DNA from 3 places in the Metabacillus elymi genome. Region 2 is predicted to be linked to each of the others. Evidence: riboswitches for the same ligand, from Rfam matches in the RefSeq annotation. Region 2 holds a riboswitch; each other region holds the start of a gene.
What was found. A riboswitch is a leader RNA that binds a small molecule or an ion and turns the genes downstream of it on or off. The one in region 2 is predicted to bind S-adenosylmethionine.
Positions count from the first base shown of each region.

Region 1: linked by a shared signal. The riboswitch ahead of metK (methionine adenosyltransferase) and the one ahead of HUW50_RS08890 (Na+/H+ antiporter NhaC family protein) in region 2 are both predicted to bind S-adenosylmethionine.
Region 3: linked by a shared signal. The riboswitch ahead of HUW50_RS11505 (sugar ABC transporter substrate-binding protein) and the one ahead of HUW50_RS08890 (Na+/H+ antiporter NhaC family protein) in region 2 are both predicted to bind S-adenosylmethionine.

Region 1 is NZ_CP055263.1:565,112-571,201, forward strand. It holds gene HUW50_RS02765 (methyl-accepting chemotaxis protein) at 1-899, opposite strand, end outside; gene HUW50_RS02770 (FixH family protein) at 1,231-2,013, opposite strand; gene metK (methionine adenosyltransferase) at 2,202-3,401, opposite strand; SAM riboswitch class I at 3,621-3,764, opposite strand; gene pckA (phosphoenolpyruvate carboxykinase (ATP)) at 4,065-5,648, shown strand; gene HUW50_RS02785 (DUF2584 domain-containing protein) at 5,945-6,090, opposite strand, start outside.
Region 2 is NZ_CP055263.1:1,889,182-1,895,271, forward strand. It holds gene HUW50_RS08880 (DHA2 family efflux MFS transporter permease subunit) at 1-38, shown strand, start outside; gene HUW50_RS08885 (NupC/NupG family nucleoside CNT transporter) at 105-1,316, opposite strand; gene HUW50_RS08890 (Na+/H+ antiporter NhaC family protein) at 1,772-3,067, opposite strand; SAM riboswitch class I at 3,194-3,299, opposite strand; gene HUW50_RS08895 (TRM11 family SAM-dependent methyltransferase) at 3,523-4,476, opposite strand; gene ahpC (alkyl hydroperoxide reductase subunit C) at 5,124-5,687, shown strand; gene ahpF (alkyl hydroperoxide reductase subunit F) at 5,702-6,090, shown strand, end outside.
Region 3 is NZ_CP055263.1:2,424,357-2,430,446, reverse strand. It holds gene HUW50_RS11515 (ABC transporter permease) at 1-161, opposite strand, end outside; gene HUW50_RS11510 (sugar ABC transporter ATP-binding protein) at 164-1,669, opposite strand; gene HUW50_RS11505 (sugar ABC transporter substrate-binding protein) at 1,831-2,958, opposite strand; SAM riboswitch class I at 3,065-3,172, opposite strand; gene HUW50_RS11500 (hypothetical protein) at 3,397-3,867, opposite strand; gene HUW50_RS27075 (hypothetical protein) at 4,038-4,163, shown strand; gene HUW50_RS11495 (MFS transporter) at 4,437-5,672, opposite strand; gene HUW50_RS11490 (glutamine--tRNA ligase/YqeY domain fusion protein) at 5,932-6,090, shown strand, end outside.

The sequences.
Region 1 (6,090 bases), 1.3 Mb from region 2:
GCCTTATTTGTTTCTTCTGCAAGCTTTCTAACCTCTTCCGCTACGACGGCAAATCCTTTTCCATGTTCTCCAGCTCTTGCAGCTTCAATACTAGCATTTAAAGCCAATAGATTTGTCTGTTTTGAAATATTATCAATCGTTGTCACAATTCCGGAAATTTGATGGACACTTTGATAAAGGGTCGTTATTCCTAAACTGATTTGATCTAACATGTTAGCATTCTCTTTATTGGAAACTTGCAAGCCAATCATACTATCCTTACCTGCTTGAACAGCATTTACACAACCCTCTGTTAATTGGATTATAGCATTGCTTCCTTCTGTCATGTTGGTGAGATTTGCTTGTAAATCACTTGCTTTTTGGCTTGTGGATTCAATATCAGAAGCCTGTGAAACTGATCCTTTTGAAATTTCATTTAGGGCATTTCCAATTTCTTCACTAGTTGTTGTTGTTTGCTCTGATAAAGCTGAGAGCTCATATGATGAAGTGGAAATGGAATAACTTGTGTCCTTCAAATCGTGAACTAATGCTCGAAAGTCATCATTTATCTTATTTAATAATAGTGCAAGTAAACCGAATTCATCTTTTCCCTCTTTTAAAGGGTTTAGAAACAAACGACCAGCTGAAATTTCAGATGAAGCAATCAGGATCTGATTTAATACTTTTAACTTTCTATGAATGAAAAAATAAAACACAGACAAGCAAACGATCGTAATAACAGCTGGTATTCCTAACAAACTCCAAAATAACCCTTGCGATTCTTGAATTTGTCCAAAAGTATTTTTCACAAAAATATAGCTAAGAAGTCCAATCGTACTTGTAAGTACTACTGCTAAAATCGCAAGACAAATTTGAAATTTAACTGAAATCCTTTCATAAAACTTCATCTCTTTTTTCATTTTGTAGCCCCCACAGTTTTATGTCTTTACCTATTACATCGGATATGAGGGTACAAATGTTAACTTCTTTACTCATAAAAATCAAAATAAAATTAGTAAATGCAGAAAAATTAGTTAATAGGCCCTTTAGCCTTTTAACTAATTTTCGTTTATAATTCAAATTCCCATTCTTCTTGCAAAAGCAAATAGAGAATAAATAACGTGTTTTCTACATTAAACACTTACCCAATATTTTACTAATGAGACGACAGGTGGATGTAAATTGTTTCAAACTATTTCAAATATCGATAAAATTCGTGTTTAATCTTACGACAAAAAGAGGTCCACCCCCTTATTGAACTTCAACTGAAGTCTCAATATGGTCATGAACCTCTCCTTTTTCAACATGAACTACTATCTTATATATCCCAGTTTCTTCAAATTGATAGGAAGATGTGTACGTCCCTTTTGTCGATGCTTCTTCTGCATCAATATACTTATGTTGTTCTTCTCCATCCTTCCAAATTTCAAATCTCACCGTCGCATCTGGAAATGGTTGTTCACCCTCTTGAATTGTTGTTGATAACTGCTCCTCTTCATTTACCTTAAAATCAGATAATTCGTCTACAGTTATCGTTACACTACTATGATGGTGCCCCGCTTCTGTTTGTTCATGATGCTCGTGCTCATTCTCGCTTTCTTTTTCATCATTCTTTTCTGTAATCGTAGCTGTTGAGCCTTCTCCTACCTGAATATCTAATGATGGCATCGTATGATAACTTTCTACATTTGTATGTGCGGTTATTTTGAATGTACCATCTTCCTTAAATTGATAATTAATTCCATATGTACCTGTTTCAATAAGTTTTGCTTCAATTTTTTCTGAAACATCACCAAGTTTTATCTCAAACGTTACCTCTGCATCGTCCACTAGATCATCACCATAATATACTTTTGCAGCGATTGGTACTTCTTCGTTTTTATTAACATGTTTACTAGCAATTATTTCAACCTTTGGTGCTTTTACTTCCTCTTCAGAAGCGACTTGATGTTCTTGATGATTTGCTGATTCTTGACAGCCGCTTAAAACTAAAGAAAGGAAAATGAAGGAGCAAGTGATTATCCCTTGTTTCATATTGTATAACCTCCAAATCGTCACTCATACTATGATATAACATAACTATCATAATTAGATACGTTTTCTTTGATGCTTCAATATTTATTCACATATAGAAGAAAAAATATTCACTTATTAAGTCTTATACACTGATATAGAAAAGGGTCTGATGCAAAATACATCAGACCCTTTTCTTCTTTTATAAATTATTGATTTAACGCTTCTTTACTTAACGCTTCAGCTTTGTCTGTGCTTTCCCATGGAAGATCTAGATCATTACGACCGAAATGTCCATACGCAGCAGTTTGCTTATATATCGGACGACGTAGATTAAGCATTTTTATAATACCCGCTGGACGTAGATCAAAGTTGTTACGTACAACAGCTACTAAAACTTCTTCCGATACTTTTCCAGTTCCAAATGTATCAACTGAAATCGATACCGGTTGTGCAACACCAATTGCATATGCTAATTGAACTTCACATTTATCAGCTAATCCAGAAGCAACAATATTTTTCGCTACATAACGAGCAGCATAAGCGGCAGAACGGTCAACTTTTGTCGCATCCTTACCAGAGAATGCACCACCACCGTGACGTGCATAACCACCGTACGTATCAACGATAATTTTACGTCCAGTTAAACCAGCATCTCCTTGAGGTCCCCCAATGACGAAGCGACCTGTTGGATTAATGAAATACTTTGTATTTTCATCAATTAATTCTGCAGGGACAACTGGGTTAATAACATGCTCTTTTAGGTTACGCTGAATTTGTTCTAATGAAATTTCTGGGTGATGCTGAGTGGAAATAACGATCGTATCAATACGAACTGGTTTATCATTTTCATCATATTCTACCGTAACTTGTGTTTTACCGTCTGGACGTAAGTAAGGAAGTATATCCTCTTTACGTACTTCTGTTAAACGACGTGAAAGTTTGTGAGCTAATGAAATTGGAAGTGGCATTAATTCCTTTGTTTCATTACATGCAAATCCAAACATTAATCCTTGGTCTCCAGCACCGATTGCATCAATTTCTTCATCAGACATTAGGCCTTCACGAGCTTCAAGTGCTTGGTCAACACCCATAGCGATATCGGCTGATTGCTCATCAATTGAAGTAAGAACTGCACAAGTTTCTGCATCAAAGCCATATTTAGCTCGTGTATAGCCAATACCTTTAATTGTTTCACGAACAATTTTTGGGATATCAACGTATGTAGTTGTTGTAATTTCCCCAGCAACTAAAACTAATCCTGTCGTAACAGACGTTTCACACGCTACACGTGCATTTGGATCTTTTTCAATAATTGCATCAAGGATTGAATCTGAAATTTGGTCACAAATCTTATCTGGATGGCCTTCTGTTACAGACTCAGAAGTAAATAAACGTTTTTTAGTCATGTTAAAGTTTTCCTCCTCATACTCATGTTCAAATTGATCCGGAACTCTTCCTTTTACCTAAAAGAATCACGCTGGCATGTTTTGTGAACAGAATTATTATGTACCTCTACCACATGCTTGTCCTGGTAAAACTCTAATGAAGAAGATACGCTTATTTTCTGTTATCAAAAAAACCTTTCCCTAAATGAGGAAAGGTTTGTTATCGTTCATAGCCTTTCGCTCTTATCGATCAAGGGCTTTCGCCTTGCATCAGGTTAGCACCTTTGCGTCGGAAAATGTCATTTGGGCATAATCGCCGCTTTCCTTTGATAGCAGGTTGCTGGGTTTCATAGGGCCTGTCCCTCCACCAGCTCGGGATAAGAGAATCCGTTCAAGGACATATCATAGCGCACTGGGGTAATGGTGTCAACAAAAAACAGCAAGTTATCAGAGATTATTTCCTATTAATTTTCATGATTAATCTATTCATTAGTGTTACCCATTTTGTTGACATATTATTAAGTTTCTTTTTGAAGTATAAAAATTGCTTTCTAAACTTTTTTTCAAAAAACACACACGATTAGTATGTTCAATTAAATATAATGTGTTATACTATTTAAAACTAAGTCAGAATTTTGTAATATATCTTTCTACGTTAATTTTTCGAAAAGGATGGTAATGGGGATGAATATTGTGGAGATGACAAATGAATTAGCAGAGTTGTTAAAAGGGGATAATGCAAGACATAATTTATCAGTTGCTCAACTTGTGGAAAAAGTACTTAAACGCAAGGAAGGGATTTTAACCTCAACTGGTGCAATCCGAGCGACTACTGGAGCATATACTGGTAGGTCTCCACAAGATAAATTTATCGTGAAAGAAAGTTCTATCGAAAATAAAATTGATTGGGGCATTGTTAATCAACCTATTTTAGAGGCTGACTTTGATAAGCTTTATAGTAAAATGATCAACTACTTAAAGGAACGAGAAGAATTATACATTTTCAATGGTTTTGCCGGTGCAGATAAACGCTATCAGTTGCCTCTTCAAGTCATAAATGAATATGCTTGGCATAATTTATTCGCACAGCAGCTTTTTATAAAAGACAATGAAAAATCGATTACAAATGAGAAGCCTTTTACTATTCTTTGTGCACCACACTTTAAAGCTGATCCTGCTGTTGATGGTACAAATTCTGAAACATTTATCATTATTTCATTTGAGAAAAGAACAATTTTAATCGGTGGGACAGAATACGCTGGTGAAATGAAAAAATCTGTCTTTTCAGTTATGAACTTTTTGTTACCAGAAAACAATATTCTTTCAATGCATTGCTCAGCAAATGTTGGTTTTGAAGGTGATGTTGCTTTATTTTTCGGTTTATCTGGAACTGGAAAAACAACTTTGTCTGCTGATCCTAACAGACGATTAATCGGTGACGATGAGCATGGCTGGTCTACTTCAGGCATCTTTAATATTGAAGGCGGTTGCTATGCGAAATGTATTAATTTATCGGAAGAAAAAGAGCCCCAAATTTTTAATGCCATTCGCTATGGTGCCGTTTTAGAAAACGTTGTTGTTGATAATGAAACTCGTGAAGCTGATTATGATAATTCCTTTTTCACTGAGAATACAAGGGCTGCATATTCGTTAGATGCTATTGATAAGGTTATTACACCTAGTATAGCGGGACATCCACAAGCAATTGTTTTTTTAACTGCAGATGCATTTGGGGTTCTTCCTCCAATTAGCAAGTTAACTAGAGAACAAGCAATGTACCATTTCTTGAGCGGCTATACTAGTAAGCTTGCAGGAACTGAGCGAGGAATTACCGCTCCTGAGGCAACCTTTTCAACTTGCTTCGGTTCACCATTCCTACCATTACAAGCCACTCGCTATGCGAACATGCTTGGACAAAAAATTGATGAACATGAAGTTCAAGTATTTTTAGTTAATACAGGCTGGACCGGTGGTGAATATGGCGTAGGGAATCGAATAAAGTTACAATATACAAGAGCAATGGTTCAAGCTGCAATTGAAGGAGATCTTGATCATATTGAGACGGTAACTGATGAAGTATTTGGTCTCAACATTCCAATACACGTTCCAGGTGTTCCGGATGATAAACTTCAGCCACATCTTACTTGGAGTTCTAAGGAAGCTTATGAAAAGAAAGCAAAAGAGCTAGCATCACAGTTTAAGAAAAACTTTGAAAAATTTGCACATGTTTCCCCTGAAATCCAACAATTTGGTGGACCTATAGGTTAAAAGAATTGGAGGCTGACTCAAAAGCTAATGAGTCAGCCTCCCTTTTATTTAAAGAGATATTAAACTGATAATTGATAACTTAAGTTATATTTCAACATAATAATTTTATCCTAACCTGCAAACAAAAATTCATGATATTGTAATTTTTCCAATTTCACTTCAGGATTAATTTAGGCTCTTTCCTAAAAATAGTAGTTTTTAAATAAAAACTATTTCAGGTTGATTGGAACACTATAAAACAAATAAACCAGGTAAAAAAGCAAATTACTTTTTCACCTGGTTTATCTTTTGTTTTATTAATTCGTTGAATTAAGGGCAACTAACCGATATGTTACAACTGTTTTATTTTCATGAAGCTGAAGTTTTTCTACAATAGCCTCACCAGCAATTTCTCCATCCTTCGTTTTTCTAACCTCTATCGGAATATCGATCGGATATATTC
Region 2 (6,090 bases):
AAAAAAGACCACAAAAGGTGGCACTAAATGAAGGTTAGGATTCACTGAAAAAAGGGTAACCCCAAAAAGTCTTAAACAGAGACTTTTGGGGTTACCCTTTTCCTTTAAATAAACATACCTGCTATTGCTGCACTTAATAAGGAAGCTAACATTCCTGCTGCTACTGCACGGAGACCTAATCTTGCAATATCAGGGCGGCGATTTGGTGCTAGTTCACCTAAGCCACCAAGAAGAATTGCCATAGAACTTAGATTTGCAAAGCCACATAGTGCAAAGCTTACAACCATTACTGTTTTATCAGACAATTGGTCGATTTGTGGTGCAAATGCTGAATAAGCAACAAACTCATTTAATACTAACTTTTGTCCAATAAAGCTACCTGCGGTAACTGCTTCTGACCAAGGTACACCCACAGCAAAAGCAATCGGAGAGAACAGGATTCCTAAAATTCCCTCAAGTGATAGTGTTTCAAAACCAAATATTCCACCTATACCGCTTAAAATCCCATTAACTAAAGCAATTAATGCAATAAATGCTAATAACATCGCTCCAACATTTAATGCAAGCTTTAACCCGTCGCTTGCACCACGAGCTGCTGCATCAATAACATTTACTGAATCTGTATCTTTGGAGATTTCAAAACCTGAGTCGGATGATCGCTCTGTCTCTGGCATCATTATTTTTGCCATAATTAATCCTGCAGGTGCCGCCATAAAGCTTGCAGCAAGTAGATATTCAAGTGGTACACCTAAAAGTGCATAACCAACAAGTACAGACCCTGCGACAGAAGCAAGTCCACCCGTCATTACTGCAAAAAGTTCAGACTTCGTCATTTTAGCTAAATATGGTCGGATAACAAGTGGTGCTTCCGTTTGACCAACAAAAATATTTGCTGCCGCTGATATTGATTCTGACTGACTCGTGCCTAGAAGCTTTGATAAACCACCACCAATGATTTTTATAAACCATTGCATAATGCCTAAATAATATAAGACTGAAATTAATGATGAAAAGAAAATAATTACTGTTAACACTTGAAAAGCGAATACTACCCCAAATTCTCCGCCACTTGCAAGTGGACCAAAAAGAAATGAAATTCCTTCATTTGCATAATTAATAATATCCTGGACCCTTAAAGTGAACCACTCCAGCCCAGTTCTTCCCGCTTCCCACTTCAACACGATAAATGCAAAAATAATCTGGATCGCTAAGCCACCAATTATAGTTCTAAAATTAATCGCTTTCTTTCCATTGGATAAAAGAAATGCAATACACAAAACAACTAAAATACCGAATATTCCCCATAATAAATTCATTATTGTCACCTCTTAGATGTATCAAATTTGGTTAAGTACTAAGAATAAGTGCTTACCATTACTTAATAGGATTTAGTTGTCGGTCATCAGACAACCATTTGATCTTACCAAACCCTACTTGAAATATAAATGGATGTTTTGTGAATCCATTAAGAAAACACCAAAATCATACTTATGTATTATATTTACCTGTATAAAGCAGTACATTCATAAAAAGAACAAAGTCCTTTTTATTTACCGAAATGATTTTTATTTCTAAACTAGTCTTTTATCATTAATTGAGTATCTAAGGAACAAATTTAAATACAAGGCACCGTTAAACTTGGTTGTTGATTTCCGCTGTAATCATTCACTCCAATCAACAACGTACCAAAATCAATAGTGAGCATTAACAGACCTAAATACAAAAAAACTAACCCAACGTTATAAGTAAAGGTTAGCCTTTTGTAACTGATTCAATTCCTACCTCGCTCAAATCGTGGATAACCGATTAAAATTGAGATCACTCCACATACTCCAATTAATAATGGATAAAATGAAAATTGTAAAATACTTACTGGTGATATATTTGCAACTCCTGCAGCTACAAGTAATTGTGCTCCATATGGGATTAAACCTTGAATACAGCACGAAAAAACATCTAACAGGCTTGCTGATTTACGTGGATCAATCTCATACTTATCAGCAATATTTTTAGCAAGCGGGCCAGTGATGATAATGGAAATCGTGTTATTTGCTGTTGAAAGATCTGTTAAACCAACAAGTCCAGCAATACTAAATTCAGCCCCTCTTTTTGATTTAATATTGCGTGTCACTTTATAAAGAAGATAATCAATACCTCCATTATGTTTAATCACTTCCACCATGCCTGCAATTAATATGGCTAGGAAAGAGATCTCATACATCCCTGACATCCCATTACCTATTTGTTGAATGATATCCATTAAGCGGTAACTACCATCTGCTAACCCAATAACTCCTGAAAAAACAACTCCAATGAAAAGAACGAGGAATACATTGACCCCTGCTAGCGCTGTGATAAGCACAAAGATATATGGTAAAATTTTAACCCAACTATATGAATGCTGTGTGACAACTGCTTGTTCTCCGATTGTTAAAAACCCCAGAATAACACAAGCAATTATTGCCGCCGGTAAGACAATGAAAAAGTTCACTTTAAACTTATCTTTCATTTTTGTACCTTGTGTGCGCACTGCAGCAATCGTTGTATCAGAAATAAAAGACAAATTATCACCAAACATCGCACCACCAATAACCGCAGCCATTGAAAGTGCTAGTGAAATATCAGTCTGCTCACTAATACCAACGCCTATTGGTGCAAGTGCTACAATTGTTCCCATACTTGTACCCATAGATAGAGATATAAAACACGCGATAATGAATATACCCACCATTAATAAGTTTTGTGGTACAACTGATAATGCAAGATTTACAGTTGAATCAACCGCACCCATTCCCTTTGCTACTTCTGAAAAAGCACCAGCTAAAAGGAAAATAATGACCATTAACATAATATTTGTGTCACCGGCACCCTTACAAAAGATCTCAACCTTCTGATTGAAAGACTCTTTTCGATTCATTGCTAAAGCGACAGCTGCTGCAATCGTAATCGCCACTATAACAGGAAACTTATAAAAATCTCCTGTTACGATTCCAGAGCCAATAAAGATTATTAAAAACACGACAAAAGGCAAAAGAGCCCATGGATTCCCTTTTCTGTCTGTACTCATGATGAACACCTCACTAATTTTTTACAAAACACCTTTTTCATCCACTCTGTCATCCTATATGTGGGGAAAATAAAAAACCTCTTCTTTTCAAACAAATAGAAGAGGCCTTATTATAATAAAACACCCTTCTCATCTTTCAAGCGTTTTCGCTTGCTGGATTTGGCACAGCACTCATCTTGAGCCTGCTGCCGAGACTTCATTGGGCCAGTCCCTCTGTCTCTCTATATAAGAAGATCATCATATTTATTTTTTTATTAAAAACATAAATAAGAGTACAACATTTATATTCTTTTCGCAAGAGTATAAAAAAATTATTACTCCCTTCAACAAGGATGTTAACCACCAAGATTAAAAAGAATAGATGGAATTACCTTGTCCACTTTAAAAGGTCAAATCAGGGGACTGTCCCTCACAACATTAAAGCTGTGAAGTGGTGAGGGACTGTCCCCCTTTCCTCACTTACATACGATCACTTCACGGATAAACGACCCTTTTTTAGCGATAGCTCGATCAATAATGGAAAATCCTGCGTTTCTTAAAACCTCATCAATCGGTTCGATCGTTACCACTACCACTTTCTTTGCAAATCTCCGCGCACTCTCGAGCATTTCCAGTTTTTCTACATCTGTTATGACAGAACACAAGTTGTAAGGTAAATCAATAATCGCTACATCATAGTCATTAGTTATATCTCTGATATCTGCTAAATTTACTTCTCCAGTTAGACCAAAGTGTTCGATGTTTTCTCGTGCCCCATTCAGGATTAGGTAATTTCGGTCACTTCCTACTATATCAATCCCCATTGATCGGGCTTCAACTAGTACTGTCCCAATCCCACAGCATGGGTCGATTGCCTTTATTCCACTTGGATTTGGAATGGCAATATTAACTACCGCCCTTGCAACACGAGTATTGAGAGCAGTGGAATAACCATGAGGCTTCTTTTGATGTTTGAGCCAAACCGCCTCACTTTTAGCGTAGTCACCGAATACCCATCGTCCATTTACATTCATGACCCCAAACAATCGATCTGGATTATGGAAATCCGCTTCACCTTTGACATGCAATCCAATCTCTCGCTCTACTGAACGTCGTCTCTCAAAGCCTTCTTTTTCAGTTTTTGCAAGCCCTCCATTTTTCACATAAATAACTTTAAATGTCTCCTCGACTAATTGTAGAGATTTTACCTTTTTGACAAGGTCCTGAAGGCTTTCCCCCTCATATCTCACTTCAATTCTTTCCTTAATAAACGGGCTTCGCGTGGGATTAACCTTCACTGGGCTTTCCAATACTCTAGACTTAGACTCTTTTCCAAAAAAAGAGCGCATTTCCAAAGCACACAAAGAACTTTCGTCATCAGGATAGGAGTAAGTATATACATAATTCATTTTTGGGTCTTTATTGTCCAATTAATTTTCATCCTTTAATAATCTATTTCAGCTTCACTTCATGCGATATTAATTGATTATCACAATCGTTACCTGTTCATTTCTTGTTTCATTATAACAAGAAGTGAACCTTTGCCAAAACGTTCACTGTTGATTTTGGCACTTTGTTGGTTAGGGCGTAAGACGGGAGTCCGCTTCAGGACCGCTTTAACATTTAATACGAAGATATGGTTATTAACCAGTTATTTAGGCAACCATATTTTAGGGTACTTACACATCTTCCTTGTTATTATTTATAATTCTTATATAAATCAAGAGCATTTTATTTTTCTAAAAATACCGGTTTATTGAGAAATCTAGATAATAATTGAAAATTTAAGTTTTACCACCAAAATCAATTTAGATCGTTTTAGAAATACCTTGCATTTCACAAGACCTACCAGTGTTGATACACAAAAGTGATTTAAATATCTTCCGAAGATTGAGTATTATCCTTGACAAAATAATGAGGTTTATATAATAATTAATTTTGAATTAGAATTATTATTTATAACTAATAAAAACTAAGAAGAAATTATAATTAGTTATTGGTTATTTATAGTTTTGACTATCTGTCCAAAACTAGCTATTAAAAAATTCTCAAATACACACTAGGAGGAACATTTACTATGTCTCTAATTGGAAAAGAAGTACAACCATTCAACGCACAAGCTTATTATAACGGAGATTTTATCCAAGTTACTGAGGAAAACCTAAAAGGAAAGTGGAGCGTAGTTTGCTTTTATCCAGCAGACTTTACATTCGTATGCCCTACTGAGCTTGAAGACCTTCAAAATCAATACGCAACGCTAAAAGAACTTGGAGTTGAGGTATACTCTGTTTCAACTGATACTCATTTTACACATAAAGCATGGCATGATCACTCAGAAGCAATTGGCAAAATCGAATATGTTATGATTGGTGACCCTTCACAAAAAATCTCTCGCAACTTCGATGTATTAAACGAAGAAGAAGGTCTTGCTGATCGTGGAACTTTCATCATCGATCCAGACGGTATCGTTCAAGCTGTTGAAATCAATGCGGGTGGAATTGGCCGTGATGCAAGTACGCTTGTTAATAAAATTAAAGCAGCACAATATGTACGCAACAATCCAGGTGAAGTTTGCCCGGCAAAATGGCAAGAAGGTTCTGCAACATTAAAGCCAAGCCTTGACCTTGTAGGGAAAATTTAAGGAGTAAGAGATTAATGATACTAGATGCAGATATTAAAGCACAATTAGCCCAATATCTTGAACTGATGGAAGGTAATGTGCTTCTCAAAGTTAGCGCAGGATCTGATGACGTTTCACGTGACATGTTGGCTTTAGTCGATGAATTAGCCACTATGTCATCAAAAATTAAAGTTGAGAACTCAGAATTACCAAAAACACCAAGCTTTAGTGTGAACCGTATCGGCGAAGACACTGGGGTAACTTTTGCTGGTATCCCTCTTGGACACGAATTTACTTCATTAGTACTTGCTTTACTGCAAGTGAGTGGAAGAGCTCCAAAGGTTGAACAAAACGTAATTGATCAAATTAAAAGTATTAAAGGTGAATATCACTTTGAATCTTACATCAGCCTAAGCTGTCACAA
Region 3 (6,090 bases), 540 kb from region 2:
TTAATAAGATTATTGCCTTGAATAAACGTTGGATTAGATATAGCGAAAACTATAATAAGAATGAAAATTGTTAAAATTGTCCCATATTTATATAAAAATTGAAAAAGATCAAATGTCCTTTTTGAAGGATTACTCGCTTGTACAGGATTTGATTGATTCATCCTTAGTTGCCTCCTGTTGAATAAAATAATAGCTCTTCTTCATTGGTTAAGTCCGTTTCTAATTCTTTTGCAACCTGTCCATCATATAAAACATATAATCGATTGGTAATCCCCATTATTTCTGATAACTCAGAGGAGGCATAGATAATTGCCTTTCCTCTTTGTGCCAGCTCACATATAAGCTCAAAAATATCTTTTTTCGCTCCGACATCCACGCCTTTAGTTGGCTCATCAAAGATATAAACGTCTGCATCAGCTATTAACCATTTTCCTATGGCAATTTTTTGTTGATTACCACCAGACAGATTTTGGACTCTAGCTTCTTCTGAAGGTGTTTTAATCCCTAGACTGTCAATAAGCTCTAATGCCTTTTGCTTTTCTGCCTTACGATTTAAGAAACTAAAAGGCCTTGTAAAAGCACCCAGATTTGCTGCGGTTAGATTTGTTGCAACTGACTCCATAACAAGAATACCTTCTTTTCTTCTTTCCTCAGGTACTAATGCGATTCCTTGTTTTACTGCTTGATATGGATTTGATAAAGTTAACACCTTACCTCGTAGTTTTACCTCACCTGACTTTATTTTTGCTTCTCCGAATAAAGCTTTACAAAATTCCGTTTTACCAGCTCCAACTAAGCCTGCAATCCCAACAATTTCACCCTTATGAACTGACAGAGAAATATTTCTTATTTTATCCGTATCTGAAAGAGTGTTTACTTCAAAGATCTTTTCACCAATTTGAGAAGGTTTTTTCGGGAATTGTTCTTGCAATTCCCTACCTAGCATTTGTTCCACTACCTTACCTGTCGTGGTATCAGCAACAAACTCATGTGAAACTAACTTACCGTTCCTCATAATTGTAATTTCATCACAGATTTCAAAAATTTCTGGGAGCCGGTGGGAAATAAAGATGATTCCTACATCCTTCGCTTTAAGCTCTTGCACGATCCTGAACAACTCTTTTGTTTCTGAATGGCTAAGCGGGGCTGTTGGTTCATCTAATATAAGAAATTTACAATCTGTCGAGACTGTTCTAGCAATCAGTACCATTTGTTTTTCTGCCAAGGTTAACTCGCTAACTAATTTTTTGGAGGAAACATGAATGTTTAGGCTGTTCAAAATAACTGTTGCTTTTTTATGAAGATCCTTCCACCTTACAAATTGTCTTTTCCCCATCCCATTAACAGTATTTGATAGCATAATATTTTCCCCTACTGTTAAATTTGGTATGAGCGCAGTATCTACCTCTTGGTGAACAATTTGAATACCACAGCCTTGTGCTTCCTTTGGGGTACGGATATTTGTTTTATGATCATCAATTAAGATCTCACCAGTGTAATGGTCATAGGTACCTGATAAAACCTTCATTAACGTTGATTTCCCAGCACCATTTGCTCCAATTAGAGCATGGGTTGTACCACTTTTCATTGTAAAATCTACAGAATCTAATGCCTTCACACCAGGAAATTCGATTGAGACTTCTTTCATTTTTAATACTGTATGAATCATCATTTACCTCCTCTGATGTTAATGGAGAAAATTTTGCTATTATTCTATCAAAACCAATTTTTCATCTGTGGAGATTTCTACCAGTATATGGAGGATAAAAGCAAACACCCTCTTATACTAGACCAAGAGAGTGTTCGCTCATTTTCTTCATAGAATAGTTCTTACTTTTTATAATACTCTTTTAATCTCTTCATCCATTCCTCTTCAAATGCGGTAGACTGCCCCCAACCTTCAACAGTATCTGCAAGATTTACCATATTAATAGGCTCGTCTGATTTCCCTAATACTTCACCAGAAATAAGTGATGCTTCAAGGTTATACGTTGCTGGCGTTTCTTCACCAGCTAGCTTTTTAGCTAACAATCTCATGTCAACTGCTCCAATTAACTTTGGATCAACTGCTGCCGTATATTTCCAAGAGCTACTCTTATCTTGCATTTCTTGAAGATCTGCATTCGATACATCAATACCGTAAATCTTAATTTCATCTCTACCAGCTTCTTTAATTGCACGTGCTGCACCGATTGCAAATGCATCCCATGTCGCGAAGATTGCATCAATTTCACCTTTAGGATGTTTATTAAGCATTGCTGCTACAGCATTTTGCGTTTTTACAGAAGTATCAGCTGCTGCCACTCCAAAACGCTCAATTTCTTTAATACCAGAGTTACTAGCCAATTTCTCTTGGTAAACTTGATTACGTCTAACCATCGGAGGAAAGCCATCTACCCAAAGATACACAATATTTGCTTCACCATTAGTATCTTTAATAAGTTGGTCTAATGCTAATGTTGCAAGTGCTTCATCATCCTGAGATGTTAATGTTACATTTTCAATTTGTGCTAATTTTTCCGTTGAATCAAATGTAACAACACTTTTCCCAGCATCAACTAGTTTTTGAACCGCATTAACAGTTGCAGCGTCATCTCCGTGAGAAATAATAAATCCATCATAATCTTCTTCTAGTCCTTGTGCTATGGCATCATGAAATTTTGCCGTGTCTCCATTAGCTGTAAATACATCTACTTGAAAGCCTAATGCTTCTCCTTCTTCCTTCGCACCAGCTAAAAATTGTGCTGTATGATCATCTCCACCGATTTTACGGATGACTTTAATCTTTGCCCTCTCACCACCAGCAAAGCGTTCTGGAACATTCTCTAATGAAACATCTGGGTTGCCTTTCCTTTTTTCAGGTTCAGTCGTTTCTCCACTATTTGAAGCACAACCTGTTAGTAATAGTGTAAATACTAGAATAAAAATAAATGCAGAGTGAAAAATTTTGTTATTCATGATTGTAAACTCCCCTTTTTCTTTTTTTGTATATTTTTACTTTATAAACACAAAAAACCTCTCTAAGATAGAGAGGTTTCGCCACAAGAATATATAGGAGTCTCCTCTCTTATCTTTCAAAACCGTAACGGTTTTGCAGGATTTAGCACCAATTCTATAATAGAACGGTTGCCGGGCGTCATCGGGCCAGTCCCTCTGCCACTCTTGATAAGAGATCGAATATGCAATTAAGTAAAGATAAGAATATGTATACTTTAATAGTGTATAGCATTAATGTCAACTATTATTTGAATATTTATATTAAATGATTTTTTAAAAAAATACCTCTTATTATGTTATAGGAAAATAATAATGTATCCATTTGATTATTACTCCCATTTACAGTTTTAATGCTTTCCCCCACAGACACAGGTGGTAAATCTCAGTTTGTTAAATTAATTATTTGATAAATTTTTTTGATAGTAACTGTAAATACCAAGGGAAGAAGAATCTAAAAAGTGTAAAATAAACAGGAATTCCATACCATGTATTCCAATCGTTATTTACCATGTATCCAGACTTAACTAATCCTAATTCTAAGACAAAACATAATAATGTAAAAACAAAAGCAAAAACCCATTTCTTCTGAGGTTTATAAAAATTAACATAAATAGTAGCAATGCTCGCAGGTACAAAGCTAATTAACATAGAATCACTTGGCTCGATTGTTTGTTTTTTTGCTAGGTCAAATAAATCAAATACTGCCCCTGCAATGCTATCAGAAATCCAAGAAAACCCACTTAAGAAAACAATAGTAATAAATATACCGACCCATGTTAGATTTTTTTTTGGCATGATTAATACGAATAATATTGTTGTTATTACTAAGGTCCATACATACCATTCACCTTCATACTTCATTAATTCCATTAAATCACCTTATTATCATTTATTTTCAAATCAATTATCTTTTATGTTTATCTTGATATAATTAGTTGGAAAATATACCAATTCTTCCTCATCTCCCTTTAAGCCTATGTTAATAAGGATAAAAGTAAAGAGGTTGTATAGAATAATGATGTGCAAAAGGAGGTGGAAGAATGCCAAATCGAAATGATAACAAATTTAGAAAAATTGAATCTGAAAGCGCGAAACAAGGGAAATCTCAAGAAGAGTATGCTGCTGAGCTTGAGAGGAACCGTGCGAGAAGTCAAGGAAAAAAATAATTGTATACTTAATGTTAAAGGTGAGCATTTTACTGTGCTTGCCTTATTTTATTTGCAGAATATAAGGGATCTAGTCCACTAAGTAAAAGAGGCTGGGACAAAAGTATTTCAGCCAAAGAAAAACCCGAACTATCATGCGAAATTCTAATTTAGAGTTTCGTAATAGTTTGGGTTTTTTATTTATATCGCTTAATTAAATTAAAAATTATTCGGCTTTAAGAATGGTCAATTTAGTTATGTCCCAGCCTCTAGAGACCTCTAAGCGATCAAATCCTATACATTAACTTTTACGCGCTTTTTTATAGATCGGTCAAGAACAAGCGGCAGAACAAGAATAACTCCAATGACCATGCAAACAGCTGATACCTGATATGAAATCCCCAGACCAACCTGTTGTTTTAAGATTCCCGCTAAACTCATCATCAGCACCATCGCGCCCATAAAAAGAGGTGTCATGATCCCGTTTACTCTCCCTACAAAAGATTCCTCAGCATTTTGAAGAATCATTGTATTAATACTAATTTGAATAGCTGGCATCATTAATCCTGTGAAAAACTGGGCTATTAAAGTTAGCCATAAAATCTCCGAGAACCCAATGACTGAAATCATTAGGGCATTTACAAACATACCCGCTGCGAGCATTCGAATCGGTGTTACTTTCTTTGATAAAGCTAACGCGATTCCACCTCCAATAATCATAGCAATTCCGTTTATCGCCATAAACCATTGGACAAACTCCTTATCCATTTGAAGCTGTTCTGTCACAATAAAGATACCTAATGGTTGTATTAAACCAACAGCCAATCCTGCTACGAAGAAATTAGCACCTAGGATGGTGAGAAATCTATTTTTCATAACATACTTAAATCCTTGCACAAATTCTTCTAAAACTGTTGTTTGCTCATCAGTTTTTTCTACCAACTTATCGGCAGGTAAAAACATAAGCGCTACTGCTGAAAGTAAAAACATGACACCTGTGATTGCAATAGATACTTCTATCCCATATTGCTGAAATACAACTGTTCCAATAACAGGTCCAATAATCATAAATAAAGCAAACATCGTTTGATAAATTGACATTCCCATTTGCAGTTGTTTTTCAGGAACATGCACCTTAAATAACTTCATACCTGAAGGCTGAGAAAACTGAGAGAGAATTGAGGAAATAAGCATCGCAAAAAAGACGACCTTCCAAGTTGCGAATATTAATGTTAGTAAAACAGCAAAAACAGAAATAGCACTTAAAATATCACACCAAACCATCGTTTTCTTAGGCTTCCACCTGTCTGCAAATGTCCCGCCAATGATTGAGAAAATAAAAATCGGAGCAAACTCTGCAACTGAAATCATTGAAACCGCAAATGGATCTTCATTTGTTTGCTCCATGACAAATAATAAAACAGAAAAATTTCTTACCCAAATACCAAGCTGCAAGAATAAGCCAGAAAGTAATATCGCTCTTACAAACCGATTTCCCAAAAACTCCTTAAAGCTTGTTTCTTGTTTCATCCTTTTTATCCTCCACTATTCAGCAATCTAAAAATGAATTCACGCACCATATATAATAATTCCACATATCCCAAATAATTCCTTTTATATGATGAAGTTTCAATTATTTTATCGTTAATCCCGTATACAGATTAAGTATTCATGTAAGTATATATACTATTATGACGAAATTAACTTAGTAAATTAACCTTTTGCCTTTCTATTGGTATAATGGAAGACAGAACTTATTTTTACATATAAAAGAAAGGTTTGATCTGACTTGGAACACAATTCCTCAAACTTTATAAGAAGTATTATTACAGAGGATCTTGAAACTGGAAAACGTGATAATGTCTACACACGTTTCCCGCCAGAGCCAAATGGCTATCTCCATATTGGTCATGCAAAATCAATCGTGATTAACTTTGGACTAGCAGAT